Regions from separate parts of the Exiguobacterium sp. QJM3NY_9 genome, predicted to be linked through region 2. Evidence: riboswitches for the same ligand, from Rfam matches in the RefSeq annotation. Region 2 holds a riboswitch; each other region holds the start of a gene.
The links. A riboswitch is a leader RNA that binds a small molecule or an ion and turns the genes downstream of it on or off. The one in region 2 is predicted to bind lysine.
Positions count from the first base shown of each region.

Region 1 (10,726 bases), 290 kb from region 2:
TGTTTAAATATGCCGCAATCGGCATCAGGAAACGACTCAACAAATCGAACCACTTACTATTACCAGCCATTTCAATCCCTCCTCTTATTTTTGAGAAAACTTATGTTCCATCATTTCAACTAATCCTGACGTCAAATCAAGCATCGTTTGTGTCGACATCAAATGATCTTCTGCATGCAAAAGCAGTAAAGACAATGTCGTCGGCTCACCGCTCGCTTCTTTTTGGACTTGACCGAAATGAATCTGGTGCGCTTCTTGCAACTGTTCTCGGGCATCTGTTAATAACCGCTCAAATGCCTCAAATGATTCTTCCTTGTACACTTCGATTGCTTCACGAATCGTACTTCGCGCATTTCCACTATGCAAAATCATCATGAACGCTACTTGTTCCATCGTCTGTTCATTTGTTTTCATTTCTTCACCCCATCAACTTAACGGCTTGTTCATAGGCCGCTTTTCCGTCGGCCATTCCGTACGCCATCATATCGATGACTTCGACTGGTTTATCTGTCGCTTGTTGAAATTTTGATAATAAAAAGCGCATTTGTGGACCAATCAATACAACATCTGCTCCATCCATTTCTTTTAAAGCTTGGTCTTGACCGACTGCCCAAATTGTCGCCTCTTCACCAAGTGATTGGGCATGTTCCTGCATCTTAGTGACGAGAATACTCGTCGACATTCCTGAACTACACGCCAACATGATTTTTTTCATTTCAACCATTCCTTCCGCGTTTTGGAATCGCTTACAACTTTGATTATACGGATTTTAACATCCATGTCTATACTTGATTTTTATTTTGTTTATTTTTATTTTTAAAAAGTGTAGTGTTGTAATCGAAAACAACTTGGAGGAGGAACAATCATGGAAGAACTGATTTGTTTTGAGCCGATTTTACAGGAGCGGATATGGGGTGGATGTAAGCTTGGTGCATATGGATTTGATACGTTAGGCAAACAAAACATCGGTGAAGCTTGGACCTTGGCTGATCACCAAAACGGGCAAACCAAGGTGAATGCCGGACGTTTTTCCGGTGATGCACTACGGGATTTATGGTCAAATCACCCTGAAATCTTTGGGGTGGACACAACGGAAGCTTTTCCTTTACTCATTAAGTGGATTGACGCTGCGGATGATTTGTCCGTTCAAGTCCATCCTGACGATCATGATGCCTGTCGCCTAGAAGGACAGCCTTACGGGAAAAACGAATGCTGGTATATCGTCGATTGTCCGGCAGACGCCACCATTATTTATGGGCATGACTTCAAAACAAAAGCTGATTTGTTGCACGCTGTCCGTGAAGACGATTTAACTTCCGGCTTAATTGATTTGCCTGTTTCACCCGGCGATTTTTTTTACGTTCCAGCAGGTACTGTTCATGCTTTAACCGAAGGGTGTCTTGTCATCGAAATCCAGCAGAACTCTGATACCACGTACCGGTTGTACGATTACGATCGAATTGACCATTCGACCAACAAACCGCGTCAACTCCACCTTAAAGAAGCACTCGAAGTCATTCAATTTCCTCATTTCCAGTACGAGGAGCCTTATGTACCGACCTCTTTTTGTTCAAGACTACTGACAACCAACGCCTATTTTTTTGTCGAGGAATGGGCCATCCATGACATGATTACGATTGCACCACGAACTTCCTTCCAAGTCATCACTATCATCAGTGGCACGCTGATCATCAACCAATTGCGTTATACCACCGGAGACACGGTTCTGATTCCGGCAAAAGTAACTTGTACCGTTTCTGGAAAGGGGAAACTTCTATTGACTGGTCCAAATCCAACACCGAAACAACGACTTCACATCGGAATTGATCTTGGTGGGACTCACACGCGTGTTGCCGCAATCAATCAGCACCATGTCGTAAAACAATATCGATTTTTGACAGAGGCGGCTGCTGGCCCGGACTATACAATTAATCATTTAAGACAAGCCATCCAAAAGCTACTTGAAGAATTTGAAGTCGAACGAATTGGTATCGCAGCGCCTGGTCCGCTTGATGTAGCAACGGGTCGGCTATTGTCACCTCCGAACCTGCCGGGTTGGGACGATGTACATTTGGTTCGCCCGTTAGAAGAGTTCTTCAACATCCCGGTTTCCCTTGAAAATGATGCAAATGCCGCCGCGCTCGGCGAAGCATTGTTCGGGGCAGGCCAAGACTATGCATCCATCTATTACATGACAGTCAGTACAGGAATCGGTGGCGGATATGTCTATCAAAAGACGTTGATTCGAGGCGCACACGGATACGCTGGTGAAATCGGAAATACGATCATCGATGCTTCTGGACCGGAACACCCTGTCTTGAACAAAGGCTCACTCGAAGGATTAGCAAGCGGTACGGCTCTTCAGACACGGGCTGATTTGTTGAACGAGCGGTCTGTCGCAACACTTCTTCGCAATCCACTGGAAAGACTTCGCTTCGTTAACCATTTAGCAACAGGCATCGCGAACATCATTCATACACTTGATCCGGAAGCTGTCATCATCGGCGGCGGTGTTACGGCTTCCGCCGATTTATTTTGGGAGGAGCTCTTACAAGCCGTCAATGCCCGTCTCTACCCGACGTTACGTCAAAAAACAATCATCCGCTTAGCTGCATTGGAAGGAAATGCCGGTGTCATCGGTGCTGCCCATTTAAATCGGATGAACGCCGAATAACTTCATTGTTCCTTTTGAACAGACTTTACTACTTTTTTTAAAAACAGACTTGAAACTTTTTTCTGAAATATGATAAGGTTTTCTTATTAAAAGAATATGACTATTCTATCGATGAGGTAGAGGCGCGGTCTTAATGAGTATTTGATCTGAGGATGACAACGAGGACGATCAAGGAAAGGTAATGCTGCCGAAGTATCGTCAAGTGTCTGACTTGGTGGTACTGGTCGAATTGGGAAATACCCGTTCGATTGCCATACGTGTTTTGTATGGAGCGCTCCAATTCGGCTAAGAAAGACGCATCCAGCAAGGGTGTCGGCTTTGTTGCCGGTGCCCTTGCTTTTTTGTATGCAATGGGTCTCATCTTCTAAAAAAAGAGGAGGAACCACACAATGGTCAATTATTCAGATTCAATCGTTGCGCTCATTCCAGCTGTCATTGCAATCGCACTTGCAATCGTGACGCGCAAAGTCGTTATTTCACTTGGTGTCGGTATTTTGATTGGTGCTTTATTGCTGCATAGCTTTAATCCAATCGATACGGTCGTCTATCTCGGCAAAAACATCTTTAGTCTATTTTGGGCGGATGGGGCGTTAAATGAATGGAACGTCTTATTACTCATCTTCTTACTATTACTCGGTGTTCTATCGACGCTTATCCAAACATCGGGCGGTGCACATGCCTTCGGTGAATGGGCAACAACACACGTCAAGACAGCGCGCGGCGCTCGCCTCGCAGCATTTGGTTTAGGTATTTTAATCTTCATCGATGATTACTTCAACAGTCTTGCTGTCGGGAATGTCAGTCGTCCGTTAACGGACCGTCGTGGCGTCTCGCGTGCAAAACTTGCTTATATTATTGACTCGACGGCTGCTCCAGTCTGTGTCATCAGCCCGCTTTCAAGTTGGGGAGCGTTCATCATCTCGATCATCGCTGGTATCTTAACGACACATTCGATTACGGAGTATTCCGCATTCAGTGCTTTCATGATGATCGTGCCACTCAACTTCTATGCGATTTTCGCTCTATTGCTGACGCTTTACATCGCGTACACAGGGATTGCGGTCGGACCGATGCGGACGCATGAACTTCGTGCATTAAAAGGTGAACTTTTCGACGCAAGTAAAGGAACACCGATGGGGATGGCAGAGGAAGTCAAAGAACACGAAGGTGGAAAAGTACGTGACCTCGTCGTTCCGATTATCGTTCTCGTCATTGCAACGGTTTCCGCATTACTCTTTACCGGTGCTCAGGCACTCGCTGCTGACAATCGTGCATTTACGTTGATTGGTGCATTTGAAGCGACAGACGTAACACGTTCACTCGTTGCTGGTGTCGTCATCAGTTTAGTCGTTGCTTTCCTGATGTTGATTGGTCGGAAAATCCCGGCGCGCGAATACGGACACAGCATCTGGGCTGGGATGAAATCCATGTGGCCTGCTGTCGTCATCTTATTATTCGCTTGGACAATCATCGCTGTTATCGGTGACATGAAAACAGGTGAGTACTTAGCAAGCTTCGTCAGTAAGTCGATTTCTGCTTCGTACCTCCCCTTCTTATTGTTCTTGATTGCAAGCTTAATGGCATTCTCGACAGGTACAAGTTGGGGAACATTCGGTATCATGCTGCCGATCGGTGCTGACCTCATCATGGCGGTCGAACCGAATCTCTTACTTCCGACGCTCGCTGCCGTTCTTGCCGGATCCGTCTTCGGAGACCACTGTTCACCAATTTCCGATACGACGATTCTCAGTTCGACAGGTGCCGGTTCGCATCATATCGATCACGTCACGACACAACTTCCGTATGCGTTGGTTGGTGCAGCGACATCGGCAGTCGGCTACCTTGTGCTCGGTTTAACCGATTCATCAATCATCGGCTTCATCGGTGCACTTATCGCCTTCTTACTCGCACTCGTCGTCCTGAATGTCGTCTCGAAACGTGGCAAAGTACCAACTGAACTTCGCGCTGAATAATAAAAAAGTAACGCTCAGCTTAGCCGAGACGAGAAAAAAAGAAGGGATTGCCATCTACGATGATGTGCAATCCCTTTTTTAAGTTGTAGACAACATGGTATGAAGAAATAAAAAGCGTCTTTTTTTCGTTGCTTTCCTCGGGCGAGGCGCAAGCCGTTGCTCCTTAATCCTCACGGACAACGAGCAGGGTCTTGCCTGCCTCTGAAAGTGCGTTAAAAACGCACTTTTCCCCGTAGGAGTCAACGAAACGTGATGCTTTTTAGGTAATACCGTGAGAGAAATCCAGGAAAGCACGAACGAATTGCAATTCGATATCGCATGTTCACGCTTCATAAGAGTTTGTCTACACGCTGAAGCGATCATTCTTACACCATCAAGGCACACACTTCATTTGCAAACGCAACTGGATCTTCGATTGGCAAGCCTTCCATGAGCAACGCTTGTTGGTACATTAATTTCGTATAGCGTTCAAATTTCGGACGGTCTTTTTTAAAGGCCGTTTCAATGGCTTCGAAGACGTCATGTGACGTGTTCAACTCTAAAATTTTCACGGCTGAAACATCTTGGTTGTTCGGCATCGACTTAAGAATTTTCTCCATTTCAATCGAAACGGCACCATCCGTCGCGAAGCAGACCGGATGTGATTTTAAGCGTGACGAAGCTTTGACTTCTTTGACTTGCCCAGCGAGCACTTCCTGCATTGCTGTAAACATCTCGACTTGTGTTTCGGTCGTTTCTGCTTGATCCGCTTGCTCGATTCCAAGATCACTGCTCGTAACCGATTTAAATTCTTTTCCTTCATAGTTGAGCAACATTTGAATCGCGAACTCATCGATTTCTTCCGTAAAGTACAGAATGTCGAACCCTTTGTCTTTGACAAGCTCCGACTGCGGCAACTTATCTAAACGGTCCGTACTTTCCCCTGAAGCATAGTAGATGTATTTTTGATCTTCCGGCATCGCCGCGACGTATTCAGCGAGCGTGACCAGCTTCTTCTCTTTTGCCGAGTGGAACAGGACAAGATCTTTGACCGTCTCTTTATGCATGCCGTAATCATTGTAAATTCCAAACTTCAATTGACGACCAAAGGCTTGATAAAAGGCTTCATACTTCTCGCGATCGTCGCGAAGCAATCCTTCAAGTTGCGTCTTAATCTTACTTTGAATGTTTTTCGCAATCAATTTGAGTTGGCGGTCGTGCTGCAACAACTCACGTGAAATATTGAGTGACAAGTCTTCCGAGTCGACCATCCCTTTGACGAAGCTAAAGTGGTCCGGCAAGAGGTCACTGCATTTTTCCATGATCAAGACGCCGTTCGCATACAGTTCAAGACCTTTCTCGAACTCTTTTGAATAGTAGTCGAAGGACGGTTGCTCCGGAATGAATAAAATCGATTGATAACGGACGGCACCATCTGCACTGATATGGATGTGCTTGACTGGTGTATCAAATCCATATCGTTTTTCTTGATAGAAGTTCGTGTAATCCTCGTCCGTCAACTCCCGTTTATTTTTCCGCCAAATCGGCACCATGCTGTTGATGGTCTTAACGACCTTCACTTCTTCCATCTCGTCCGATCCTTCGACCGGTTGACGTTCCGTCTCTTCCATCTCAATCGGATAGCGGATGAAGTCGGAATATTTTTTGACGATCGTCCGCAAACGATGTGTATCTAAATACTCATCATAGTTCTCATCTTCTTCGTTCGCTTTGATGTGCAGCGTGATTTCCGTCCCGACCGTAGCTTTTTCGACTTCTTCAATCGTATAACCGTCGACACCGTGCGACTCCCACTTGTACGCCGTTTCACTACCGAATGGTTTCGTGATGACCGTGACGACGTCCGCGACCATGAAGGCCGAATAAAAGCCGACACCGAACTGTCCGATGATGTCGTGTCCGTCTTGCGCGGCATTCTCCGCCTTAAAGGCAAGTGACCCGCTCTTCGCGATTGTTCCGAGATTCGCTTCGAGCTCCTCTTTCGTCATCCCGATTCCCGTATCACGAATGATGAGCTGACGTGTCGTTTGGTTCGGTTCAATCGTAATCTTATAGGCATCCTTTTCGAACGTCAGTGTCTCGTCCGTCAATGCTTTGTAATAAATCTTGTCTATCGCGTCACTAGCGTTCGAAATCAACTCACGTAAAAAGATTTCCTTATGTGTGTAGATGGAATGAATCATCATTTCGAGTAAACGTTTCGACTCTGCCTTGAACTGTTTCGTTTCCATTTCCGATACCCCCCTAGTTCTTTTTAGCACTCTAACTACAAGAGTGCTAATACATATCTATTATCACGGATTGGAAAAATAGTGTCAATCCCCTTCTTCGAGTCGTTTTCGGACATACTTTCCGATGTTTCGTAAGTGCGCGGTCGATCCATACGTGCCATGACTGACACCATGGCAATCCGGGCGATTCCCGAGCCCGATGAACTGTTCACTCGGCTTAAAATGAAGACCGATGATTGGAACGGAAAATTGTTCCGAATACCCGAGTTCGACGACGGCATCCGGGTACCCCGGGACCGGCTCGGGTGCTTGCCATGTAGCCGTCGGATCGATTGTCCGGTAACGTTCCGTATGTTCCCGTCCGAGAAGAATAATGCCGCGTAATCGAAAAAGACGAATCAATCTCAAAAGGAACGTCTGACCAAATACGGTTTCTTCCAGTTCATGTCGCTGAGCAATCGTTCCCATATACCGTTTCGTCGGAAATGGAAAAAAATCCGCATGGATGACCGGCTCTCCGGTTCCGTAAAAAGAAGCTTCGAATCCATTCAGAAAACCTTCCAATTTTCCTCCCCCCTCCCGTCCGAACCACGATTTATAAATGTCCGGCTGTTTGAAATAACGATTATAGGAATCAATCATTTGATTAAATCGTTGGTCCGTCCGGTACTCCGTAAGCGGCGCATCGACTTCTCTTAGGACGAATGGTCCTGTCGTCTCATAGCGTAACGTGCCATCCCGGTTCAAAAACTGGCCTGCCGACGGATTCGTCGCAATCGTAAGCCAGCTACGCTCGCTTACGTCACCAAACCATAAGACCGGTGTCGTCCGGTCAATCAACTCATCCTTAAATACATCTTTCTCTAACTCGATTTGGTACAGAATCGCTTCATCGAGTAATTTTTTTGCATATTCACGTTGTTCGGATGTCAGCGTTCTCATTCCTTTCCTGTCGGGTTTTCACTTTTCATCTGTTCCCGTTCTCATGGATTGCTAGACAGTTCAGTAGGTTTATCCTCCAAAGTCGAGGGAATGATTCATAAGGTGAACAACATTCGGAGCAAGAGTACTTAGAAGGAGGAAATTACACATGGGTCGATTAGAGAATAAAGTAGCAGTTATTACAGGTTCAGCAACAGGAATTGGTCAAGCAACGGCACTCGTCTTTGCCGAACAAGGGGCGAAAGTCGTCTGTGCTGACGTCAATCTTGAAAAAGCACAGGAGACGGTCGAAAAAATCAAACAGGCTGGTGGACAAGCGGAAGCGATTCACGTCGACGTCACGCAAGTCGATAGTGTCGAACAGCTCGCGACACAGCTGAAAGAAACGTACGGGACGGTTGACGTTCTGTTCAACAATGCCGGGATTGATCAGCAAGGCGGAAAAGTCCATGAATATCCGATTGAACTGTTTGACCAAATCATCGCGGTCGACTTACGTGGTACATTCTTGACGAGTAAATTCTTGATTCCTTTAATGCTTGAGAAGGGCGGATCGATCATCAATACGTCATCGATGTCAGGTCGCGCTGCCGACTTAAACCGCTCAGGTTACAACGCAGCAAAAGGCGGGATCACGAACTTTACACGGGCGATGGCAATCGATTATGCGCGTGACCGCATTCGTGTCAACTCGCTCTCACCAGGTACGATCGAAACACCACTCATCGACACGCTCGTCGGCGGAAAAGACGAAGACCAAGGAAAACAATTCCGTGATGCCAATGCATGGATCACACCAATGGGTCGTCTCGGGAAACCACGTGAGATGGCAACGGTTGCCCTCTTCCTCGCTTCCGACGACAGCTCTTACGTGACAGGTGAAGACATCACAGCAGACGGCGGGATCATGGCCTACACATGGCCTGGTGAGATGTTGATTGATGATAAATGGAAGACGGATGCTGAATAACGATCCATTTGACGCATAACGCATCGCAGCATCTAAATAAGGAGGAGGACGATTACGAATCGTCCTCCTCTTTTTCGTATGTCCTTCGACTTATTAAATCAACGGTTTGCGCCTTTCGACCACAGCCCTTTGACGCATCCTCTTAAAAACGGACCATTTGATTCTAAGAAGTACCGCGCTTTTAAATTTTCTCCTCGCTTGTTTATCTCCTGAAAGACTTTTTTTCAGGGAATACTCTAGTGAATGTAAATCAAGGAGGAATCAGCATGACGCAGCAACAACAAATCGAATCTTTACAACATTGCCTGCAAATTCCGAGTGTCAATCCGCTCGACGGGGAACAAGACGTCGCAACTTTTGTCTATGACCACTTGACCACTCACGAAATCGAAACCGAATGGATTGAGGTCGCGCCAAAACGAATCTGTCTCATCGCGACACTGCCGGCAAGCGAGATAGCCGTCGAACCAAAAACAATCGGTTTATCGGGTCATCTTGATACCGTACCTGTCCAAACGACCGGTTGGACAAAACAACCTTTTGGTGGTGAAATCGAAGACGGACGGATTTACGGTCGCGGGGCGTCCGACATGAAGTCTGGTGTGATGGCAATGGTCAATGCGATGATTGAGTTAAAGGACTGTGCCGACCGACCAAATCATCTCAAACTGCTTATTACGTCTGATGAAGAAAACGGTATGACCGGTGCAAAACATTTGACGGAACGTGGTGACGCCGACGATTTAGATGCGCTGTTGATCACGGAGCCGACAAGCGGGATGATTGGATATGCTCAAAAAGGTGTCGTCGGAATCGAAGTGACGTGCGTCGGTAAAGGGGCTCATAGTTCTGCGCCGCAACTCGGGAAAAATGCCATCGATGACCTGTATCGTGTCATTCAGGAAGTGAAGTCGGACCGTTTCACGATCACCGACAATCGCCACCCGCAACTCGGTCCTGTCGTCGCCTCGATCACGTCGATCCAAGGCGGAGAAGGTCCGAATGTCATCCCGAGTAATGCTTCCTTTTATATGGATATCCGGACGATTCCCGGATTCGGACGCCCAGAGATTTTAGAAGCTTTTGCGCATATCGAACAACGGCTGCTTCAGGAAGATCCGACGTTCGCGATGACCCTGCGTGTCATCAAAGAGATTCCTTCATGTGAGACGGATGCGAATGCACCGTTCCTCGAAACGGTTGCACGACACATGGAAACCATCACGGGTCATCCGGCGCGGCGCGTTGCGATTCCGGGTGGGACGGACGGGGCGATGTTCAGCCAAGCAAGCCAGTCATTCCCGATTGCCGTCGCTTCGTTCCACGACTTCCGTCTCGCCCATCAAGTCGATGAATCGATTCCCTTGTCGGAGTATTTCCAGACGATTGCGTTATGTAAGCAACTCGCACTTGAATCCCTAGCCTGAACGAAAAAAACCGCTCAAGCCTTCTCTTTCGAAGACTGGAGCGGTTTTTACGTATAGACCCCGATACTGGCAAGCGCTTGTCCGAGGTAACTTTGATCACTTTGCAGCGTGATTGTGTTTTGATTCTTCCATCCGAGTTCAATCGAGACGTGACCAAGACGATGATAGATCAACGTCATGTGAAAATCCGCTTGCGTATAGGTCGTAGATCCGCGAAGTTGCTCATGGACCGTTAAAAAATCATGCGCAAAGGAATCATACTCAGCGAACGACATATTTAATCGATGACTGGTCTGGTTGTCCGATTGCGATAGGACGACATCGATTTCCAGTATTTCTTCCAGACGATTGACCCGTAAAATACGCCATTCGACCTTCCCTTCATAACCGATGAAAGCAATCGTATGTTCCATTCGTTCCCTCCATTCTGTTTCCTACCATCGTAAGCGACGATCGTCTTTTTTGTCGACCTAATCAAAAACATCCTTTCTTCCGCTTCTGCAGAAGAA
Region 1 is NZ_CM149679.1:2,975,899-2,986,624, forward strand. Features, by position in the region: gene celB (PTS cellobiose transporter subunit IIC) at 1-70, opposite strand, end outside; gene AC0VYQ_RS15160 (PTS sugar transporter subunit IIA) at 85-414, opposite strand; gene AC0VYQ_RS15165 (PTS sugar transporter subunit IIB) at 419-715, opposite strand; gene manA (mannose-6-phosphate isomerase, class I) at 866-2,674, shown strand; lysine riboswitch at 2,784-2,959, shown strand; gene AC0VYQ_RS15175 (Na+/H+ antiporter NhaC family protein) at 3,064-4,647, shown strand; gene htpG (molecular chaperone HtpG) at 5,013-6,878, opposite strand; gene AC0VYQ_RS15185 (hypothetical protein) at 6,963-7,820, opposite strand; gene AC0VYQ_RS15190 (SDR family oxidoreductase) at 7,969-8,790, shown strand; gene AC0VYQ_RS15195 (ArgE/DapE family deacylase) at 9,057-10,217, shown strand; gene AC0VYQ_RS15200 (hypothetical protein) at 10,265-10,630, opposite strand.
Region 1: linked by a shared signal. The riboswitch ahead of AC0VYQ_RS15175 (Na+/H+ antiporter NhaC family protein) and the one ahead of AC0VYQ_RS01235 (amino acid permease) in region 2 are both predicted to bind lysine.

Region 2 (10,726 bases):
GTCGTGCGATCCGCGTCCTAAACGTTCACGTGAACGTATTACGACAGAGCTATTTCATTTACTTGAACACCATTCCTTTTCGACGATCACCGTCAAAATGTTGACGGATGGTGCTGAGGTCAATCGTTCGACCTTCTATGCGCACTATAAAGATAAATACGATTTGCTGGATCAAATCGTTGAGGAACACATGACGTTGCTCGCAGAAGCGATTCGGATTACAGGAAAACAATCGGCCGAGCCTCCGACAGTCGAACGCGTCAGTCGTTACTTTGCACGTTTGTTCATCCACATTGAGCAAAACGAGCGCTTTTACCGGACGATGCTGCTCCAAGGAACAGTCAAGACGTTCATCTCACGTTTCTTGGATACGTTAAAAGAAAACTACCGTCTTGCTTTCCGGGAGACGACAAGTGTCTCTGTTCCGGTGGATCGGGATTTATTACTGAACTACGTCATTGGTGGTCAACTCGGGCTCTTGATGTCGTGGTTACGAAATGATCGTCCGTATTCCTCCGAGTATATGGCAAATCAGCTCAGTCAGATGATCGTCTTCGGAACAGTTGAAAGTATTGGTTTTCCTCAGACACGTCCAGGGACTGTCTAAAAAATGAACTAAAAAGCGCCATTCCGATGTGAGGGAATGGCGCTTTTGGTGCTAGTCGGATATAACGTTAGATTACGCTTGACGGAATTCCAGCTGTTTCGTATAAATCGTACTTTGGTTACGTCCGTGCTCTTTTGAAGCATAGAGTGCTTTATCCGCTTGTTGCAATGCTTCAAGTGATGTATGGGATCCACCCGAATGGGCAATTCCTAACGAAATCGTAATCTTCAAATCAGGTACATTTGCAGTCGGGAACAGGTTACGGGCGACTGTCGTCCGCGCTAATTCAGAGATTTTCTTCGCATCCTTCAATGATGTATTCGGTAAAATGATCAAGAATTCTTCTCCGCCGTACCGACCGACTAAATCATCCGGACGAACGATAGAGGCAAGTGTCGTTCCGAGTTGTCGCAACACATCGTCGCCGGCATCGTGACCATATGTATCGTTAACGTGTTTGAAGAAATCGATATCGATCAGGATAAGTGAATATCCGTCGTCATCCGATCCGACGAGTGATAGCGAGTCGTCCAGACGTCGGCGATTGGCGAGACCCGTCAAGGCGTCGGTCATCGCAAGTTTTTGCTGGTACTGGATATTTTCAAAATGTCGTCGCAGTTCGGCTAATAAGCGATAGGTGACGAGTCCGGCTAATAAATTAAAGAAAATGTACGTAACCGATACTTTGAAAAACGTTTCCCAACTGTTTGTCAGTGCATAGATGGCTGGTAACGAATAGAGAATACCGATTCCAATCATTAATTCAAAGGTCAGCAATGTATTACGTAAAAATCTGCGTGCTATGCCAATTGTCAAAATGAATAAAACCATGATGACGGAAGCGAGAATCGCTCCTTCGATTTGATCAGCAGGTGTAATTAAAAAACGCGTTCCGATAATCATGACTCCCGTGATGAGGGCACTAGGCAATCCGCCAAATAATGTGGCAATCGCGACAGGAATGATGCGTAAGTCAATCCGGGCAATATCAATTTGAATGCTGTTGAACATGAGGAGTACAGCAATTGCACCAGCTACACAACCTAAAATAAGGCGTGATTCAAGCTTTGATTTTGGTGTAATTCTTGGTTGATTTCGAAAAGGTAAAAATAAAAGCGTGATCGTCGTGAATAAGAGACAAAAATTTATGATGAAGTTATTCATAATAGACAACAAATCCTCCCAACTCCCCCTGCAGTATACTTCCAATTATATACTTTGAGTATACTCGTTCTACTAACGGTATAGGAGGTCTGAATGTTTAGAATAAAAAAAGAAAAACAGCATAAAACACCTGTTTTTCTCGTAATTCTTACTTTATTAATTGGATGAGACGACTTCTTCATCCATTGTCGCAAGGATTTTATCAAATACATGAATCATCACGTTCAGTTCTTCTTCAGATAAAGTGCCGAATCGCTCCTGAAGATATGTGCGACGGACGACTTCGAGATTCCGAAAAGCGGCCTCTCCCTCGTCAGTCAAGGCGAGGACGATTGAACGACGATCTTCCGTCGAGCGTGTCCGTGTCACAAAACCGGTCTTATACAGTTTATCTGTCAAAGCGGTGACCTGACTTGTCGCGAGTTCGAACTGTTCCGCGAGTAATGTCGGACGCTGGGGGCCGTTTTCAGATAAGCTGCGTAAGATGAAGAATTCACTTCGCGTGGCAGTACCTTCAAACAGTTGATTCAACTCACGGCGCAACGTCCGGAGAATCACGCGCATTTGTTCTTCTAATCGATATGTCAATTGGTCATGTTGTTCTTGTCCCATCTGAGCAACATCCTTTCTGTACTACCTTCTACCATTTAGTGTACTAAAAATATCGGAATTTTACTATGAACACGCTAGGATTCAAAAATATAAATTGACAAACAAGAAACATATTATGTACTATGTCGAAGTAATGAATTAGTAAATCAACTTAATTAGTTCTCACTCAACCAGTGGGATGGAGGTTGCGATTTTTATGAGTCGGGTTACGGATGTCGTCAAGCGGCAGATGAAATAGCTCAAAAGGAAGAATTGCCGAAATCGTAGACTACTTTGAAAGTCAGCGATTGGGATTAGATCAAACAGGTCTAATACTGTCATGAACCGTTTGCGGTTTATGGGGAGCTATCTTTCACGACGGTAGAATGAGACGCATCATCGATATGTTGCGTTCTCATCTTCCTCTTGGAAGGTGAGGGCGCTTTTTTGCGCCCTCTCAAAAATTATAAAAAGAGAGAAGCGACAAACATGAACAATTTACAACAGCAACAACACCCCCTTGATTCCACAGCAGAAGGGCTACAACGAGGGCTTCAAGCCCGGCATATGTCGATGATTGCAATTGGCGGAGCGATTGGGACCGGTTTATTCATCGCGTCAGGTGCCTCTGTTGCAGCGGCAGGACCGGGCGGTGCGTTACTTTCTTATACAATCGTCGGATTGATGGTCTACTTCTTGATGACGAGCCTTGGGGAGATGGCCGCCTATATGCCGGTCGCAGGATCGTTCTCGACGTACGGGACGAAGTTCGTCGACCCTTCATTCGGATTCGCCTTAGGATGGAACTACTGGTACAACTGGGCCGTCACGATTGCCGTCGAGCTCGTCGCAGCACAAATCGTCATGCATTACTGGTTCCCGAACATTCCGGGCGTCTATTTTAGCGCGCTGTTTTTACTTTTAATGATTGGATTAAATTATTTTTCGGTCAAAGGATTCGGTGAAGCCGAATACTGGTTTGCGATGATTAAAGTCGTCACGGTCATCGTGTTTCTTGGTGTAGGAGTCGCGATGATTTTTGGTATCTTTACTTCGGAGCCACCAGCAGGCTTCAAAAACTTTGGCTTAGGTGATGCACCGTTTGTCGGAGGGATTCCAGCTGTCATCGGTATCATTCTTGTCGCAGGTTTTAGCTTTCAAGGGACGGAGCTCGTCGGAATCGCAGCAGGCGAGTCGGAAGATCCGGAAAAAAATGTCCCGAAAGCAGTTAAACAAGTGTTTTGGCGGATTTTATTATTTTATGTATTTGCGATCTTCGTCATCGGAATGTTGATTCCATACACAAGTCCAAATCTTGTCTCAAATGATATTACGGATGTTGCCGTCAGTCCGTTCACACTCGTCTTCGAAAAAGCAGGACTCGTGTTTGCAGCAGCATTGATGAATGCGGTCATCTTGACGTCCGTCTTGTCTGCCGGGAACTCCGGGATGTATGCTTCAACCCGGATGCTCTACACACTGGCACGACAAGGTGATGCACCGAAACTATTTGCGAAAGTCTCAAAAAACGGTGTGCCGCGGAATGCGTTACTCGCGACAGGGGCGATTGGTGCGCTTTGTTTCTTGACGTCGATGTTCGGTGGACAAGTTTATCTTTGGTTACTGAATGCTTCCGGAATGACAGGATTTATCGCGTGGCTCGGGATCGCGATCAGTCATTACCGTTTCCGAAAAGGTTTCGTCGCCCAAGGGCATGCGTTACGTGACTTACCGTACGTTGCACCGGCGTTCCCGTTTGGTCCGCTATTCGCATTTGGCCTATGTTTCCTCGTTATCGTTGGGCAAAACTATGCCGCGTTCCTCGCTGATCAAATCGACTGGGTTGGGATTGCAGCAACGTATATCGGAATTCCGTTATTCTTGGTCTTCTGGCTCGGACATAAAGTCAAACACCGGACATCGGTTGTCCGGTATGATGAGATGGAGTTTCCGAAACATCCGAAAAAATAATAGGATAAGCTAAAGGACCCTCTCGCTTACGAGAGGTCAGACTATAAGCAAAGTGTTATCGGGAATCGGGAGATCAAGCGTCTTTTTTCGTTGCTTTCCTCGGGCGAGGCGCAAGCCGTTGCTCCTTGATCCTAACGGACAATGAGCAGGGTCTTGCCTGCCTCTGACAGTGCGTTGAAAACGCACTTTTCCCTTAGGAGTCAACGAAACATGACGCTTTTTAGGTAGTATCGTGACGGATTGTCTCTCATTATCGCATGTTTACGCTTCTTAATAGTTTGTCTACACACAAAAACCCTCTCACTTGCGAGAGGGTTTTTGTGTATAAAAGAACCGAGTGGTTTTCCGAAAGATTTTTTTAGTTTCTTTCCATGATATGTCCCTGCAAGTATGTCAATCTGTAATCGGATTATTTCTTTTTAATAATTTTATTTTTATTTAAAAATATTGTTTCAATAAAGTAAAAATAAGGAATAAATTCTTTACGGTAAATCTACTAAAACAATCGGGATGGAGGAAGTGTGAAATGAGTACATATGAATTGATTTTGACACTGGGTTCGGCCGCGTTCTTCATGGCGCTCGTTGCTTATGTATCCTATCGCATGACACGAGGCAAGGAACAGGGAGTTGACGAATATTTTTTGGCAGGACGTGGACTAAGCGGAATCTTTATTGCCGGTTCCTTGCTTCTGACCAACCTTTCGGCAGAACAACTGATTGGTTTGAACGGTCAGTCGTTCATGGGGAATATGTCGAGCATGGCGTGGGAAGTCACGGCAGGGTTTGCTGCCATCATCATGGCGATCTACCTGTTGCCTAAGTTTTTGGGGATGGGGATTTCGACGTTACCTGAATTTTTAAGTCAGCGCTATGATGAAACGGTCCGGCGGATGACGGTGCTCTTATTCTTACTTGGCTACATGTGCGTGACGATTCCATCGATGCTTTACTCCGGCGGGATTGCCGTCTTACAACTGTTTAACGTACCGGAGTTATTTGGATTGAGTTATACGCAGTCGCTGTGGCTCGTCATTTGGGTTGTCGGGATCATCGGGGCCATCTATGCAATTTTCGGAGGACTACGGGCTGTCGCCGTATCCGATACATTAAATGGAGTCGGCCTTGTCATCATCGGTTTCCTCGTTCCGATTCTTGGTTTTTTTGCACTCGGGGACGGGAATATGGTCGACGGGATGAAGCGTCTCGCAACGACACACCCTGAAAAATTGAATGCGATTGGGTCGTCAACCGATGCCGTTCCGTTCTTTTCGATTTTTACAGGAATTTTGTTTGCGAATCTCTTCTATTGGTCACTTAATCAATATGTGATTCAGCGCGTGCTTGGAGCAAAGGACTTAAAAGAGGGACAAAAGGGTGTCTTGATGACAGGCTTCCTGAAACTACTCGTCCCGGTATTCATGTTGATTCCGGGTGTGATTGCGTACCATTTGTATGGAGATAATCTAGCAAGTGGAGATTTGGCCTATCCGAAATTAATCACGGAGTTGCTCCCTGTCTCATTGATGGGATTTTTCTTGGCCGTCTTGCTGGGAGCAGTCTTTAGTTCATTCAACTCACTCTTAAATAGTATCGCGACGTTGTTCGTACTCGATATTTATCGCCCGGTCTTTGCGAAAGAAGCGACCGACCGCCAGCTGATTCGTGTCAGTAAAATCTTCGGAACGATCGTTGCCTTGATTTCATTTGTCGTCGCTCCATTCTTAATGTATGCACCAGACGGTCTTTGGACGTTGATTCGTCAGTTCACAGGATTTTTCAACATTCCGATTCTCGTCATCGTCATGATGGGAATGCTCGTGCGGACGATTCCGCCGATTGCTGCCAAAATCGTCATTGTTTTTCATGTCATTGCCTATTACTTCTTTGTTTTCGGACTCAGACAGTTGTTCGGAATCGATCACGGCATCAGCTTTATCCATGGCTACGGTATTTTATTGGTGATCGAAGTGCTGTTCATGTGGTTCATGGGGAAATATCGTCCTGTTATGCAGGTGAATCGTCGTCGACCGGTACGTACGACGGGGATGACACCATGGAAATATGCGATGCCTGTCTCGGTCTTACTCGTGTCGAGTATCATCTTGATGTATGTCCTCTTCTCGAAAATAGGACTCGCCTATCCGGATGGTATCGTTTCAGGCTGGTTCTGGCCAATCACGCTTGTCTTGCTTGTCGGGACGGTCTTCCTCTGGCGCTTTGCCTTGAAGTCGTGGCATGCGCGGTATACGACTTATCTCGAGGAAGAGTACAAACGAGCGGAATAAGTTCACAGTTGACGGCTCAAATCGATTAAGATTAAAGAAAAACGGAGGCGAGCATCGTGAACTACTGGTACCACTTTAAACGGGCATTCATCCCGATTGCGATTTTATTGATTACATTAGCGATTTATCAAATGATTTATCGTATGAACAACATTTGGTATTCGCTCGGCGGATTGATTTTAGTTTTTGCAGCGATTTATTTTGTCATGCGACGCCTGAAGGCAAATCCAGAAGATTGAGTGAGCAAGATAGTAGGGGCATGCTTTAAAAAGCAGTAGACTAGAGAGATAGAAAGAGGAGGGGAAGATAGATGGCAAAAGCAATATTTGCAGGTGGTTGTTTCTGGTGTATGGTCAAACCGTTTCATAAGTATGATGGTGTCGACCAGGTGATTTCCGGCTACACCGGTGGTCATACAGAAAACCCGACCTATAAAGAAGTTTGTTCTGAGACGACGGGACATCTCGAAGCAGTCGAGGTGACGTATGATCCGTCTGTCATCACATATGAAGAATTACTTGAAGTATTTTGGCGTCAAATTGATCCAACGGACGGTGGCGGTCAGTTTAATGACCGAGGTCAATCGTACGAACCCGCTATTTTTTATGTTGATGAAGCGCAAAAGCAAGCGGCGGAACAATCAAAAGCAGCTCTTGATGCTTCTGGTCGTTTTTCAAAACCGGTTGCCGTCGACATCCGTCCGGCAGCACCATTTTGGCCGGCGGAAGAATATCATCAGGACTACTACAAAAAGAATCCGTTCCGCTATCAAATGTATAGTGTCGGATCGGGTCGTGCCAAGTTCGTCAAAGAAGCTTGGAAAGATCACGGTAAGGAACAGGAATTGAAACAACGCTTAACACCCATCCAGTATAAAGTGACACAGGAGAGCGGGACAGAACCGGCTTTCCGAAATGAATACTGGGATGAAGAACGTCCGGGACTGTATGTCGATATCGTCGATGGAACGCCACTCTTCACGTCAAAAGACAAGTTCAACTCAAGTTGTGGATGGCCGAGTTTCGCGAAGCCGATCGCAGAAGACAAGATGGAAGTAAATCTTGATACGACGCACGGCATGACGCGGACAGAAGTTCGTTCAGCTGATGCCGATAGTCACCTCGGTCATATCTTTGATGATGGTCCAAAAGAGCTCGGTGGTCTGCGTTACTGCATCAATTCCGCTGCTCTTCGATTTATTCCGGTAGAAGAGCTTGACTCTGCCGGATATGGGGAATATAAAAAACACTTCGAGTAAGTCAAATCGTAAGGCAGCAAAACGAATTCGTTTTGGCTGCCTTTTTTAGAATCGAAAGGAGGTCATGTTTTGTTTACAGCAGTTTATGATGACATTCGACAGATGACGATTGCCAAAGTATTGGATTTTTATGATGATAAAGTGCGAGGACTTGATGAAACGGCTCGACGGAAAAAGTATGACAAGATGAGCCAAAGTCCGTTTCTGTTTTTCCGCGGCAGTTCCCATCTGTTTTACTATGATTTGACCCGGATTCCATTAGGGTTCGACACACCGGTTGAGACACCGACATGGATTCAAGGCGATCTCCACTTTGAGAACTTCGGTGTTCATGGAAATGCGAAGGGTGAAATCATTTACGACGTTAATGACTTTGATGAAGGGTATCTCGGATCCTATCTTTACGATGTCATCCGGATGGCCGTTTCGGTCCGTTTATTTGCAGACGAGGTCGCTTATGATCCGGAACCGGCGATTAAGGCCTACATTGAAAACTACTTACACGACCTTCATGAATACGCGAATGGTAAAAATCCGAGTGACATCTGTTTTACGGTCAAGAATACGAAAGGACCGATTCGAAAATTAATTAAAAAAGCTGAAAAGAAGAAAGCAGACTTGCTTGGTGAACGAACTACTGTGATTGATGGACACCGGAAGTTTCTTGATCTACCGGATATGAAGCGTGTCGAAAAAGAGACGTACGCAGCAATCGAAGCGATCTGGCCGGATTACATTGCATCAGTCGATGAGAACGATCGAAGAGACGACGCGTTTTATACGATCAAGGACATCGTCCACAAACTGGATAGCGGAACCGCCTCGATTGGTCTGGAACGCTATTACATTTTGATCAATGGGGAAGGGAAGGAAGAGCCGGACGTCATCCTTGAGATGAAACAAGCACAAACGGCTGTGCCGTCCTTATTCGTTCCTGTTTACCGCGAAGATGTCGAGACCGTCCATCAAGGATTACGGGTCATCGCGTCTCAAAAAGCGATGCAAGCGCATGAAGATCCTCATCTCGGATACGTGACGATGCATCAAAAGGAGTATTACATTCGAGAGCGCTCTCCGTACAAAAAGAAATTAAAAGCAAAGCATATTAAAAGCCAGGATGATCTTGAAAATGTATTAGCTCTTCAAGGTCGGATTACGGCGAAAATCCATGCGCGAGCCGATATGGATGCAGGAATTAAGGCGACGGTTCTCACTCATCACGCGGATATCGCGATTATCGAAGCAATCGGACAGTCAGAGCAAGTTTTCCTTCAGCAAATTCAACGCTGGTCAAACGCCTATGCGGAAAGAACGAAGCTAGACTTCCACGTGTTTTTGAACTGGATGACGAACCGATAAGAAAATGGTCTTTTGGGAATCGGAAAAAGGCAGGAAACACCGAATTGAACTTCGGCGTCTCCTGCCTTTTTTAGGCTAATTTCTTATTTAAGAAGGAACTGAACTTTTTACACGAACAGCGTCAAACTCACGTTTGATGCTTTCATTGGCTTTTGCTTCTTCTTCAGCCGACCAACCGAGTTCGCTACGCATGAGAGCGAGTACGCCGTCCGCATATTTCTCGGCATTTGGATAATCGAAGAAGACGGCGGACGCACGGCGATTCAAGAAATCACCGGGTTGCATGACGAGCTCGGCTTCGAGTCCGTAAAGCAGTGCGCCAAACCAGTGAAGTGGTAACTGGTAACGTTCCGCTTCACTGCCACGTGAACGAATGAGTTCATATACCCGTTCGACGTTCGTTCCGTAGCGTTGGATGAGCCATGTCGTCTCGTCTGGCGAGAGACCGAGGGCTTCTCCTTTCGGTTGTTGCTCTTTCAAGTAGCGGGCAAATCCTTTACTACCATCTTTATGTCCGCCGCCAAGTAAGATATGACGCGTCCGTGATTCAAGATAGATCCGGTCTTCTTCTTTTTTGAATTGTTCGGCGACCATATTGATGATGCGTTCCGCCATTTTCCGGTAACCGGTTAGTTTACCACCAGCAATCGACATCAAGCCGGATTTCGAGACGAAGATTTCATCCTTACGAGACAGTTCACTCGGATCTTTGCCATCTTCATGAATCAATGGACGTAGACCAGACCAAGTCGACTCGACGTGCTCCGGACGAAGCTCGATATTGAACATATCATTTGTCGCTTTTAAGATATAGTCGCGGTCTTCTTCCGTGACACCAGGCTCGAGAATGTCACCTTTATAGTTCGTGTCGGTTGTTCCGACGTAGGTTTTCCCTTCGCGTGGGATTGCGAAAATCATCCGTCCGTCTGAGACATCAAAATAAACGGCTTGACGGAGCGGGAAATCAGCTTGATCGATGACAAGGTGAATCCCTTTTGTCAGGTGGAGCGACTTACCAGATTTTGAACCATCTTGTTCACGTAATTCATCAACCCATGGACCCGTCGCATTGATGATTTTTTTCGCCCGAATCGTATACGTCCGGTCTGTTAAGAGGTCACGGACTTCGACGCCGACAGCTTTCCCGTTATGATAGACGAGTGATTCTGCTTTCGTATAGTTGACGGGACGACCACCATAACTGATAGCGGATTTTAGGACCTCCATCGTCAAGCGAGCATCATCCGTTTTGTATTCCACGTAACGCCCGCCACCGACGAGGTGTTCTGAGCGGAGAAGTGGTTCATAACCGAGTGTTTCTTCTTTCGATAACATCGTTCTGCGTTCATTGCGTCGTACACCAGCGAGTTGGTCGTAGACACGTAAACCGATAGAAGTTGAAAAACTTCCGAATGTTCCCCCTTCGACGAGCGGTAACATCATCCATTCCGGTGTCGTGACGTGGGGCGCATTCTCATAGACGATTTCC
Region 2 is NZ_CM149679.1:215,477-226,202, forward strand. Features, by position in the region: gene AC0VYQ_RS01220 (TetR/AcrR family transcriptional regulator) at 1-607, shown strand, start outside; gene AC0VYQ_RS01225 (diguanylate cyclase domain-containing protein) at 680-1,771, opposite strand; gene AC0VYQ_RS01230 (MarR family winged helix-turn-helix transcriptional regulator) at 1,928-2,383, opposite strand; lysine riboswitch at 2,555-2,739, shown strand; gene AC0VYQ_RS01235 (amino acid permease) at 2,852-4,333, shown strand; gene AC0VYQ_RS01240 (solute:sodium symporter family transporter) at 4,860-6,620, shown strand; gene AC0VYQ_RS01245 (hypothetical protein) at 6,677-6,859, shown strand; gene msrA (peptide-methionine (S)-S-oxide reductase MsrA) at 6,931-7,878, shown strand; gene AC0VYQ_RS01255 (DUF2252 domain-containing protein) at 7,948-9,237, shown strand; gene AC0VYQ_RS01260 (glycerol-3-phosphate dehydrogenase/oxidase) at 9,325-10,726, opposite strand, start outside.

Region 3 (10,726 bases), 320 kb from region 2:
GTCACTTCGCGCAGCGTTCCTGTCACCCGATTGGCGATGACTGTTTCGTAGACTGCACCGTACAGCGCAGGACGGATATTGTCTGCCATGCCGCCATCAACAGACAGATACGTCCGAACCCCTTGGACTTCTTTAATCGCCCCGACCGTATAGAGTGTCGTCCCGGCATTCGCGACAACCCACCGCCCTGGTTCAATCCCAATCCGTGGACGTTCGATTCCAAGTCGTGTCGACTCTTCCTCGATGATTGCCATGACGTGCTCCATCGTTTGCTCAAAGTTAAGCGGGACATCGTCTTTCGTATATGCAATCCCGAATCCACCGCCGACGTTGACTTCGCTCGCCGTGAATTCCGTTTCTTGACGAATCGTTTCGACAAACCCCATCATCGTCCGCGCCGTCCGCTCGAACAACGAAAGATCTTGGATTTGTGATCCAACGTGACAATGAATACCGAGCAGGACAAGATGTTCCGACGCTAAGATTGCCCGAACGGCTTCAAGATACGAGGCATCATGGGTCGAGAACCCAAATTTCGTATCAACGCCGCCCGTCTGAATTTTAGTATGTGCCCCACCGATGACCTGGGGGACGATTCGAATCAATACGTTCACTGTCTGACAAGCATCTGCAGCGATTTGTTCGAGCTGTGCAATCTCACCGTAATGATCGATGACGATTTTCCCGACGCCCTCTTCAACCGCATACCGCAAGTCCTGCGTCGATTTGTTCGAGCCGTGGAAATAGATCCGTTCTGCCGGTACGCCCGCTTGACGCGCGATGTAAAGCTCGCCCCCCGTCACGACATCGATTCCGAGTCCGTGACGTACGACTTGCTGATAGACGGCACCAATCGTCAACGCTTTTGAAGCAAAGGAAGCATACGTATTCGGGTATTTCGTTAAGAAACCATCTCGTACGGTCGCTAAACGGTCTGTCAGTTCACGCTCTGCCATCACGTAAAGGGGTGTTCCATATTGTGCTGCTAAATCTGTTGCTGCGACACCATCGATTTGAAGCGTGTTGTCTTGTTCCGTCAAATACGAGCTTCCGTACATAAATAGTTCCTCCTTATAGATAACGGTGTGCCAATCGCCATGAGCGTGCACACATCTGTTCCGAATTATTTGCCGTTCCCGTTCGTGTGATGTCGTCGATTTCAATTCCGTCCCCGTACAAGACGACTTCATCCCCGACTTCGACTGTCGAATCAACGGCAACGAACGTATGGCTCATGAATAATTTACTGATGATTGAATACGGTTTCCCGTGAATCAATACAGGTAAAGCGGACCGCCCCCGGACGACACCATCACCATAGCCGACCGGTAAGACGGCGACACGAAGCGGTTGATCCGTCGTGTAAGACGTACCGTATCCGACGTGTTCGTCCGCCCCAACTTCACGGATTTCAACGACTTCTGTCGTCATCCGTAATGTAGGGACTAACCAGTCCATCTTTTCAATCGGTGAATAACCGAACAAAAAGATACCGGGACGAACATAGTTACAAAAGGCGAGGCGTTCGTCATGTTTGACGATCGTCGCACTATTTTCAGCATGCATGTACGTAAATTCATGTTGTGTCCGGACGACGTTCGCAATCGCTAAGAAACGCTCGACTTGTCCATCATGGTCCGCTCCCGGCTCGTCTGCGAGCGGAAAATGTGTATATAGCCCTGTCAAACAGAGCTGTTGCTCCTGCACTACTTCAAGGACTGCTTGCGCTTCTTCAAGTGAACTGACACCAAAACGGTTCATCCCGACATTGACCTTTAAATGGAGTTCGATGTTCGAAAGGTCTGCTTGATACCGCTTCAACCAATCTACCGACGGGATTCCAAGCGCGATGCCATAGTCTCGAGCAGCCTCGAACTGAGTCGCTGGATTCATCGCTAAGACATAACTGTCTGGAAAATTCGTTTTAATTTCAATTGCCTCATAAACTTCAGCGACAGCGAAATGATGCACGCCCGCTTCCATCAATGTCCCAACCATTTCAAGCATACCTAAGTTATAGGCATTATTCTTCACCACGGCGAAAATCTGTTTTTGCGATCGAGCGAAGACCGATGCGACATTTTGTCGCACCGCTTCCCGATCGATTGTTACGCGTGTACGTGTATTCATTCAGCTACCGCTGGTGTGACGTGTGTCAACCAGTCTGCATATTGCGGGAGTTGTCCTGAGACCGTTTGTCGGTAAAGCTCGAGCAATTCATCCGCGACAGCCCGTGTTCCGCCGTTGATTGTAATATGGTCGATTTCCCCAACACTCGTGATTTCTGCCGCTGTCCCTGTTAAGAAAATCTCGTCTGCGACATAAAGCTCGTCACGCCCGATGTGGCGTTCGACGACCGGGTACCCTTGATCTTGCGCGAGGCGCATGATGACTTGACGCGTGATGCCGTCAAGGACAGAACAGTCGAGTGACGGCGTGTAGATTGTCCCGTTTTTCAACATGAACAAGTTCGCGACGCTCGCCTCACTGACATTACCGTTCATATCAAGAGCGATTGCTTCGTCAAATCCATCACGAAGGGCTTCGCCTTTTAAGAGTTGTGAGTTCATATAGTTCGCAGCGGCTTTTGCCTGCATCGGCATCATCGTTGACGATACCCGACGATAAGAAGCGACTTTCGCACGAATGCCGACACCTTTATCGAAGTATTCACCAAGCTCCCAGCACGAGATGCCGACGTGAACCGTCGTATCTTTTGCCATCAAGGCCTGCCACGGTGTACCGAGGAAAACGAATGGACGGATGTAACAAGACTCAAAGCCATTTTTCGCAACGAGATCAATCGTTGCCTGGACAAGTTCTTCCACTGTATATGGAATCGTGACGTGATAGAACGCGCAACTCCGGAAGAGACGTTCGATGTGTTCCGTCAATTGAAAAATTGCCGGACCGTCAGGCGTCGCGTAAGCACGAATCCCTTCGAAAAAACCACTTCCGTAATGAATCGCGTGTGACATGACGCTCGTATTCGCTTCTTTTGGATCATGAAAAATCCCGTCTAACCAAATCGCTTCACCATACTGTGTATCCACTGCCATGTGTTTTCCTCCTCTTCGACGTCAATCAGAGTGAACGTAAATCATCCACTAATTGCGTCTTCTCTGCTGTTTTTTCGTCTTTCTGTTTGATGACGCGTGCTGGTGTTCCAGCAACGACGCTACCTGCAGGGACGTCTTCTGTGACGACACTGCCTGCTGCAACGACTGCATCTTTTCCGACACGAACGCCTTCCAAGATGACAGCGTTCGCTCCGATCAAGACACCATCTTCGATGATGACCGGTGTTTTTGAAGGTGGCTCAAGGACACCTGCGACCACGGCACCTGCGCCGACATGAACGTTTTTCCCAATCGTGCCACGTGCTCCGACGACGGCGTTCATATCAATCATTGTACCATCTCCGATCGATGCACCGATATTGATGATTGCACCCATCATGATGACGGCGTTATCGCCGATGACGACATGATCCCGAATCCACGAACCCGGTTCGATTCGCGCATTCAAGTGACGTGTGTCAAGCATCGGTACAGCACTGTTCCGACGATCGTATTCGACGTGGACGTCCGTGATTCGGTCTGAATACTTTTCTAAGAAAGTCGCAGCAAGTCCTGCATCTGCAAAGAAAATTTTTGATTCATCCGATCCGAAAGCTGTCGCCCCTTCAATCGTCAAGCCCGCTAAATCGCCATTGACGTAAAGTTTGACCGGTGTCTGTTTTTTAGCATCTTTAATGAATTTCGCAATTTCGTAAGCATCAGTTAGTAACATGTGAATCCTCCTGTGAGTAGAGCGTCTCTAACGTGTAGAGTCCCGCCGATTTTTGAATGAGTGCTTCGGCTGCTTTAATCGCACCTGAAGCAAATACTTTTTTTGATAATGCCGTGTGCTTGATTTCAATCAATTCATCGACCCCGGCGAACAACACTTCATGTTCACCGAAAATTGTTCCACCACGCATCGAGTGCATGCCGATCTCAGACGCTTGGCGTTTTTCCCGTGTCGATTCACGTTCATAGACCGGCTGGACGTCACGGAGTTCTTGAATCGTCCGCAATAAGAGTTCTGCCGTCCCGCTTGGTGCATCGACCTTTTGATTGTGGTGCTTTTCTAACAGTTCGATATCGAACGAACTGGCGAGTGGTACGAGCACCTGTAACAATTGCTGCATCATCGCGATCCCGAACGACATGTTGTACGACTGAAAAATTGGAATTTCAGTCGAAGCGTCTTTTATCGTTTGTAACTCCGCTTCCGAAAATCCGGTCGTCGCGATGACGAGCGGTGTTTTCGTTTTGAGGCCATACGCCAGTAAATCCGGCAACAAGCTCGGGTGAGAGAAATCGATGATGGCATCGACTTCTTCTGTTAGCTCGGACACCGTTTGATACGAAGGAATTTTCTCCGCTGACTTCGTCTGATCGATAACGGCGACAACTTCAGCGGGTGCCAATTCCTCGACATAATGCCCTGTCGCACCATATCCATGAATGGCAAGCTTCATCGAACCACTCCTTTATAAGCACGCATCGTCTCGAGTAAGTGTGCATGCCCGGCTTCGGATTGGCGAACGAGCGGCAAGCGTGGTGCACCGACTGCAAACCCGATTTCTTCGAGTGCTGCTTTAACAGGAATCGGGTTGACGTCACTAAAGATGGCTGCGATGACCGGCATTAAATCACTTTGAATGCGTCGTGCCGTCACTAAATCGTTTGCGAGCATGGCTTCAGCAAGCGCTTGTGTTTCTGCCGGGTACGGGTTCGACAGGACCGAGATGACACCTTGTGCTCCCCATGCCATGTACGGAAGGATTTGATCGTCGTTGCCACAGAAGACTGCAAAACCTTCGGGGAGTGCCGTCATCAATTCACCCATGAAACTGACATCCCCGCTCGCTTCTTTGAATGCTTGAATGTTCGGATGCTCCGCGAGTGTTACAGCTGTCTCAACTGCAATCGCGACACCCGTCCGTGAAGGTACGTTGTATAACATGAGGGGTAATTCGACAGCATCCGCGACTGCGGTAAAGTGAGCAATCAAACCGGCTTGTGACGTTTTATTGTAATACGGTGTCACGAGCATCGCTGCATCTGCTCCGAGCTGCTGAGCCGTTTTCGTTTTTTCAATCGTCTGTGCCGTATTGTTCGTTCCCGTACCGGCAATGACCGGAACACGACCTGCCGTGACACGGACTGCTGTCTCAAGTAACGTTTCGAACTCTTCGCTCGAAAGCGTCGATCCTTCACCTGTCGTCCCGGCGACGACGAGCGCTTGGATATTGGCTGCAAGTTGCTGTTCAATCAACTGTTCAAAAACGACTAAGTCGAGTTCACCTGCTGAATTGAACGGTGTCGCGAGTGCTGTTCCTGCTCCTTTGAACATGTTAAATTCCTCCTTAGTATGATTAAGAATGGATGCCGTTTTCTAAAGCATGACGCGCGACCTGGACTGCATTTGACGCCGCGCCTTTTCGAATGTTATCCGCGACACACCACAGATGGAATGTGTTCGCGAGCGTTTGATCTTGACGAATCCGCCCGACGTACACTTCGTCCGTCCCGCTTGCATCAAGCGGCATCGGGTACTGATTTCGCGAAACATCATCAACCAGTACGACGCCTGGCGCGTCAGCAAGTGCTGTGCGAATCGCTTCGACCGTCGTCTCGTTTGAAAACGTCACGTTGATTGCAACTGAATGCGAATTTGTGACGGGAACACGGACACACGTCGCACTGACCGGTAAGTTCGGTTGGCTAAAAATCTTCCGTGTCTCGTCAATCATTTTTTGCTCTTCTTTCGTGTACCCGTCTTCTAAGAAGACATCGATATGCGGCAAGATATTATCATGAATCGGGTGCGGATAGTTGACCGGTTCTTCACCGCGGCTGCCTCGTGCTAAATCCTCGATTCCTTTTTGACCGGAACCGGAGACTGCTTGATACGTCGTATACGTGATTCGTTCAAAACCTAAGTGTTTGAGTGGTGCCAGGGCAACGACGGATTGAATCGTCGAGCAGTTCGGATTAGCGATCAGTCGGTCGGTGCTGCTGACCGCTTCCGGATTGACTTCTGGTACGACGAGCGGAATCGTCTCTTGCATCCGGAAAGCACTTGAATTATCGACGACAAGTGTTCCGTGTTCTGCCAGCAAGGGGGCATACTGTTCACTGATTGCTCCACCGGCTGCGAATAATGCGACGTCGATCCCGTGATGGATGATGTCTTCCGATAAAGCTGTAATCGTTACGTCCGTTCCATTAAACGAAACGACTTTTCCTGCTGATCGTTCTGAAGCATACGCCGACAGTTGACCGACTGGAAAATCGAGTTCCTTCAAGACTTGTAACATCTTTTGTCCGACGGCGCCTGTCGCACCGATGACTGCTACGTGGTACATGTTCATTCCTCCTTACAGGCTAAACGCGTTCGCGATCGCCGCGACCGTTCGTTCGATATCTGCTTGTGCGATTGTATACGAGATACTGATTTCTGATGTCGTGACTTGATAAAACGTGATGTTCTCGGCACGGAACGTCGCAAATAATTTTGATGCGACGCCCGTTGCGTCACGCATTCCGATTCCGACGACCGATAACTTGGCATGCTCGTTATGACGATCGACTTTAACGGTCGGAAAACGATCGATGATATCTTTCAGTGCCTCTTCGAGAAACTCTTCTTCATCGAGTGGACAAGAGAACGAGAGGAACACGTCACTATCAAAGGTCGTTTGACTGATCATGTCGATATTGACATGGCGATTCGATAACAATTCAAAAATGTCGGCGACTGCTGAATTGGTTTGTGGAACGTGTTTGATTGAAACCGTCAAAACATTTTTCGTTACACTGACGCTCGTGACTGCTTTTTGTTCCATCGTTTCTGTTGCCTCCATGATCCAAGTCCCTCTTTCCGATTCAAGTGTTTTCCCAACAAAGATATGCACGCCGTATTTTTTCCCGAGTTCGACGCTGCGCATCTCCATGACCTTCGACCCCAGTGCACTCATTTCCATCATTTCATCATATGAAATTTGTGGAATCGGCTGTGCCGCTTGATGAATCCGCGGATCCGCCGTATAGACACCGTCGACATCCGTATAGATTTCACAGCGCTTATCAAGGACGGCCGCTAAGGCGACAGCCGTTGTGTCTGATCCACCACGACCGAGTGTCGTAACATCCCCGAGCTCGTTGACACCTTGGAATCCGGCGACGATGACGACATCATAGGTTTCGAGTTTCTTTCGTAACAAGTCCCCGTCAATTTGTTTAATCTTACTTTTCGTATGAACCCCCATCGTGCTGATTCCTGCCTGCGCACCTGTTTGTGATAAAGCTTTTACTCCGACGGAATTTAAGGCGATGCTGAGTAACGAAATCGTTTGTTCTTCGCCGATCGCGAGCAATCGATCGAGTTCACGTCGTTCAGGACGATCCGTGATTGCTTGCGCTTGTGCGATGAGCGAGTCTGTCATCTTCCCCATCGCAGAGACGACGACCACTAATTTTTCACCTTGTTCTGTCCGATTTTTTAAATAATTCGCAATTGACTGAATCTGTTCGACAGTCGCGACCGAGCTACCACCAAATTTAAGTACAGTTGTCACAATCCTATCTCCTTTGTCCCGAAACAGAAAAAAACGACGGGCCGGTAGGAGCGTTCCTACGGCCCGTCGTTATCACGATCGGACAAACGAAGACAAAGTCTTTCGTTCTTTTACGTAAGATAGCGCTCCGAAACATCGGTTTCGGCAGTACAACGGATCTTAACCGTTGTACCAGCAAATGAGAAGAAGCATCTTTCTCATTCACTTCGGCGGATTTCCCCTTTCACATCACTCAGCATGCTCGCTTCAATAAATGATGTTACTGATGTCATCCGCGCCTCTATCTGTCGGTTGTTAGTTACAGTTATAGCAAACATTTTTTGTTAAATCCAGTCATTTGCTAAAATTTTTTCATTTTTCCGTTAATCCGCGAGTTTTTTCTTCGCTTGATCGAGTTGTACAGAAACAGCAGCAAAACCTGTCCCGCCGTAACTTCCTCTTCTTGCCACTGCTTGCACCGGGTCGAGGAGCGGATAAACATCTTCCGCGATGACGGAGTGGAACGTTTGATACGTTTCAAGCGTTAAATCTTTTAAGAAGCAATTCGTCTGAACACAATGGAGGACCGCTTTTCCGACGATTTCATGCGCTTCCCGGAAAGGAACACCTTTTGTGACGAGATAATCTGCTAGTTCCGTCGCATTCGAGAAGTCTTGCATTGTCGCCTTCTTGAGCGCTTCTGTCTTAAACGTTGCTGATTCGAGCATTCCCGTAAAGATTTGAACGGATTGTAAAACGGTATCTGCCGTATCGAAGACACCTTCTTTATCTTCTTGCATGTCTTTATTGTAAGCGAGCGGTAATGCTTTCATCGTCGTCAGGAACCCCATCAGGTTTCCATAGACACGCCCTGTTTTTCCGCGAATCAATTCAGCGAAGTCCGGGTTTTTCTTTTGTGGCATCATGCTCGAACCCGTTGAAAATGCATCTGACAATTCGATGAATGAAAATTCTTGCGACGCCCAGATGATGATTTCTTCACAAAAGCGTGAGAGGTGCATCATGACCGTCGAAGCAATCCCGAGGTATTCAATGACGAAGTCACGGTCCGATACAGCATCGAGGCTGTTCGGATAGACGTGCTCAAATCCGAGCAGTTCCGCTGACTTGAAACGGTCAATCGGGAATGTCGTCCCGGCGAGTGCCCCAGCACCGAGCGGCGAAATCCGAATCCGTTTCAAATTATCTGTCAGACGATCTACGTCACGGTCGAACATCCAAAAATACGCGAGTAGATGGTGTGCAAGTGAAATCGGTTGTGCCCGCTGTAAGTGGGTATACCCCGGCATGACGGTTTCGATGTGTACATCCGCCTGTTCCGTAATCACCGTCTGCAAGTTGCGTAGGCTTTCGATTAAATCAACCACATGTTGTTCCATCCATAAATGTAAATCCGTCGCAACCTGGTCATTCCGACTTCTCGCTGTATGCAATTTGCCTGCGACCGGTCCGATTTGTTCCGTCAGCAACCGTTCGAGATTCATGTGGATGTCTTCGTCAGCAAGCGAATAGACATGTGTTCCAATCGAAGCTTGTAACGTCTTGAGACCCGCTTCGATTTTTTTCCATTCCGTCTCTTCTAGGATACCTTGTTGATACAACATATTGGCATGGGCGAGACTTCCTTCTAAATCAACTGCCGCAAGCTTTTGGTCGAATGAAATCGATGCCCCAAACGCTTCAGCCTGAGCGGAAGCCCCTTCTGTAAACCGTCCGCCCCAAAGTTTCGTCATTTTGTCACGCCTTCCTGCCGATGAACACTTGCGTGTGTCGCAATCGCAAGACCGTGCAATTTAATGAATCCTTTCGCTGCTTCATGATCGAACGCATCTTCTTTCGTATACGTCGCAAGCTTCTCGTCATAAAGTGACACCGGTGACTGACGTCCTGTGACCGTCGCATTCCCTTTGTAGAGTTTGACCCGTACTTCGCCCGTGACGTCTTGTTGCGTCGCTTTTAAGAATGCTTTTAGACCTTTCGTTAACGGCGCATGGAACAAACCGTTGTAGATTGTTTCTGCATATTGTTGACTTAAAATCGGTTTGAAGTGAGCGACGTCTTTCGTCAATGTGATGGTCTCGAGTGCGGCATGGGCTTTTAGCAAGACCGTTGCTCCCGGGCATTCATACACTTCCCGCGATTTGATCCCGACGAGACGGTTCTCGACGTGGTCAATCCGTCCGACACCATGTGCCCCAGCGATGATGTTGAGTTCTGTAATCAACTTCGCCAGTGGATAGACTGTTCCGTTGATTGAAGTCGGAACACCCGCTTCAAAACCGATAATGACTTCTTCTGCTTGATCCGGTGCTTCTTCCGGTGCGACCGTCAGTGCATAAGCATCTTGCGGCGGTTCTGTCCAAGGGTTTTCAAGGACACCACATTCGTTACTCCGTCCCCAAAGGTTCATATCGATTGAATATGGGCTGTCGAGATTGATTGGAATCGGGACATTGTTGTCTTTTGCATAAGCGATTTCCTCTTCACGTGACCATTTCCATTCCCGTACAGGGGCGATGACTTCCAGTGAAGGATCGAGTGCTGCGACCGAAACTTCAAACCGGACTTGGTCATTTCCTTTTCCCGTACAACCATGTGCAACGGCCGTTGCGCCATGTTGATGCGCAACTTCGACGAGCTTTTCAGCAATCAGCGGGCGAGACAGTGCCGAAATCAGTGGATACGCGCCTTCGTAGTGGGCACCGTATTGAAGTGCTGGTAAGACGAATTCATTTGCGAATTCTTCTTTGACATCAAGAACAATCGATTCGACGGCTCCGACGAGCAACGCTTTTTCCTTGATGACAGTCAAATCTTTTCCTTCGCCGACGTCCATACATAAAGCGACGACATCATATTCCTTACTCAACCATTTGATTGCCACCGATGTATCAAGTCCCCCAGAATACGCTAAAATTAATTTTTGTTTCGTCATTATTAATTCCTCCCTGATTTCGAATTCATCTGTCTGTATAAAAATTCATTATGAATTATATATATACATAGACTTTCAAAAAAAGAAACCCTTTTTGCAGGATTTCTTTAAAATTTCTCAATTAAATTTTCTTTTCCATCGTTCGGTGTGGGATGCCGGCA
Region 3 is NZ_CM149679.1:537,246-547,971, reverse strand. Features, by position in the region: gene lysA (diaminopimelate decarboxylase) at 1-1,058, opposite strand, end outside; gene alr (alanine racemase) at 1,072-2,130, opposite strand; gene AC0VYQ_RS02690 (branched-chain amino acid transaminase) at 2,127-3,059, opposite strand; gene dapD (2,3,4,5-tetrahydropyridine-2,6-dicarboxylate N-acetyltransferase) at 3,085-3,792, opposite strand; gene dapB (4-hydroxy-tetrahydrodipicolinate reductase) at 3,779-4,525, opposite strand; gene dapA (4-hydroxy-tetrahydrodipicolinate synthase) at 4,522-5,403, opposite strand; gene AC0VYQ_RS02670 (aspartate-semialdehyde dehydrogenase) at 5,426-6,418, opposite strand; gene AC0VYQ_RS02665 (aspartate kinase) at 6,431-7,630, opposite strand; lysine riboswitch at 7,743-7,921, opposite strand; gene argH (argininosuccinate lyase) at 7,993-9,363, opposite strand; gene AC0VYQ_RS02655 (argininosuccinate synthase) at 9,360-10,565, opposite strand; gene AC0VYQ_RS02650 (GNAT family N-acetyltransferase) at 10,687-10,726, opposite strand, start outside.
Region 3: linked by a shared signal. The riboswitch ahead of AC0VYQ_RS02665 (aspartate kinase) and the one ahead of AC0VYQ_RS01235 (amino acid permease) in region 2 are both predicted to bind lysine.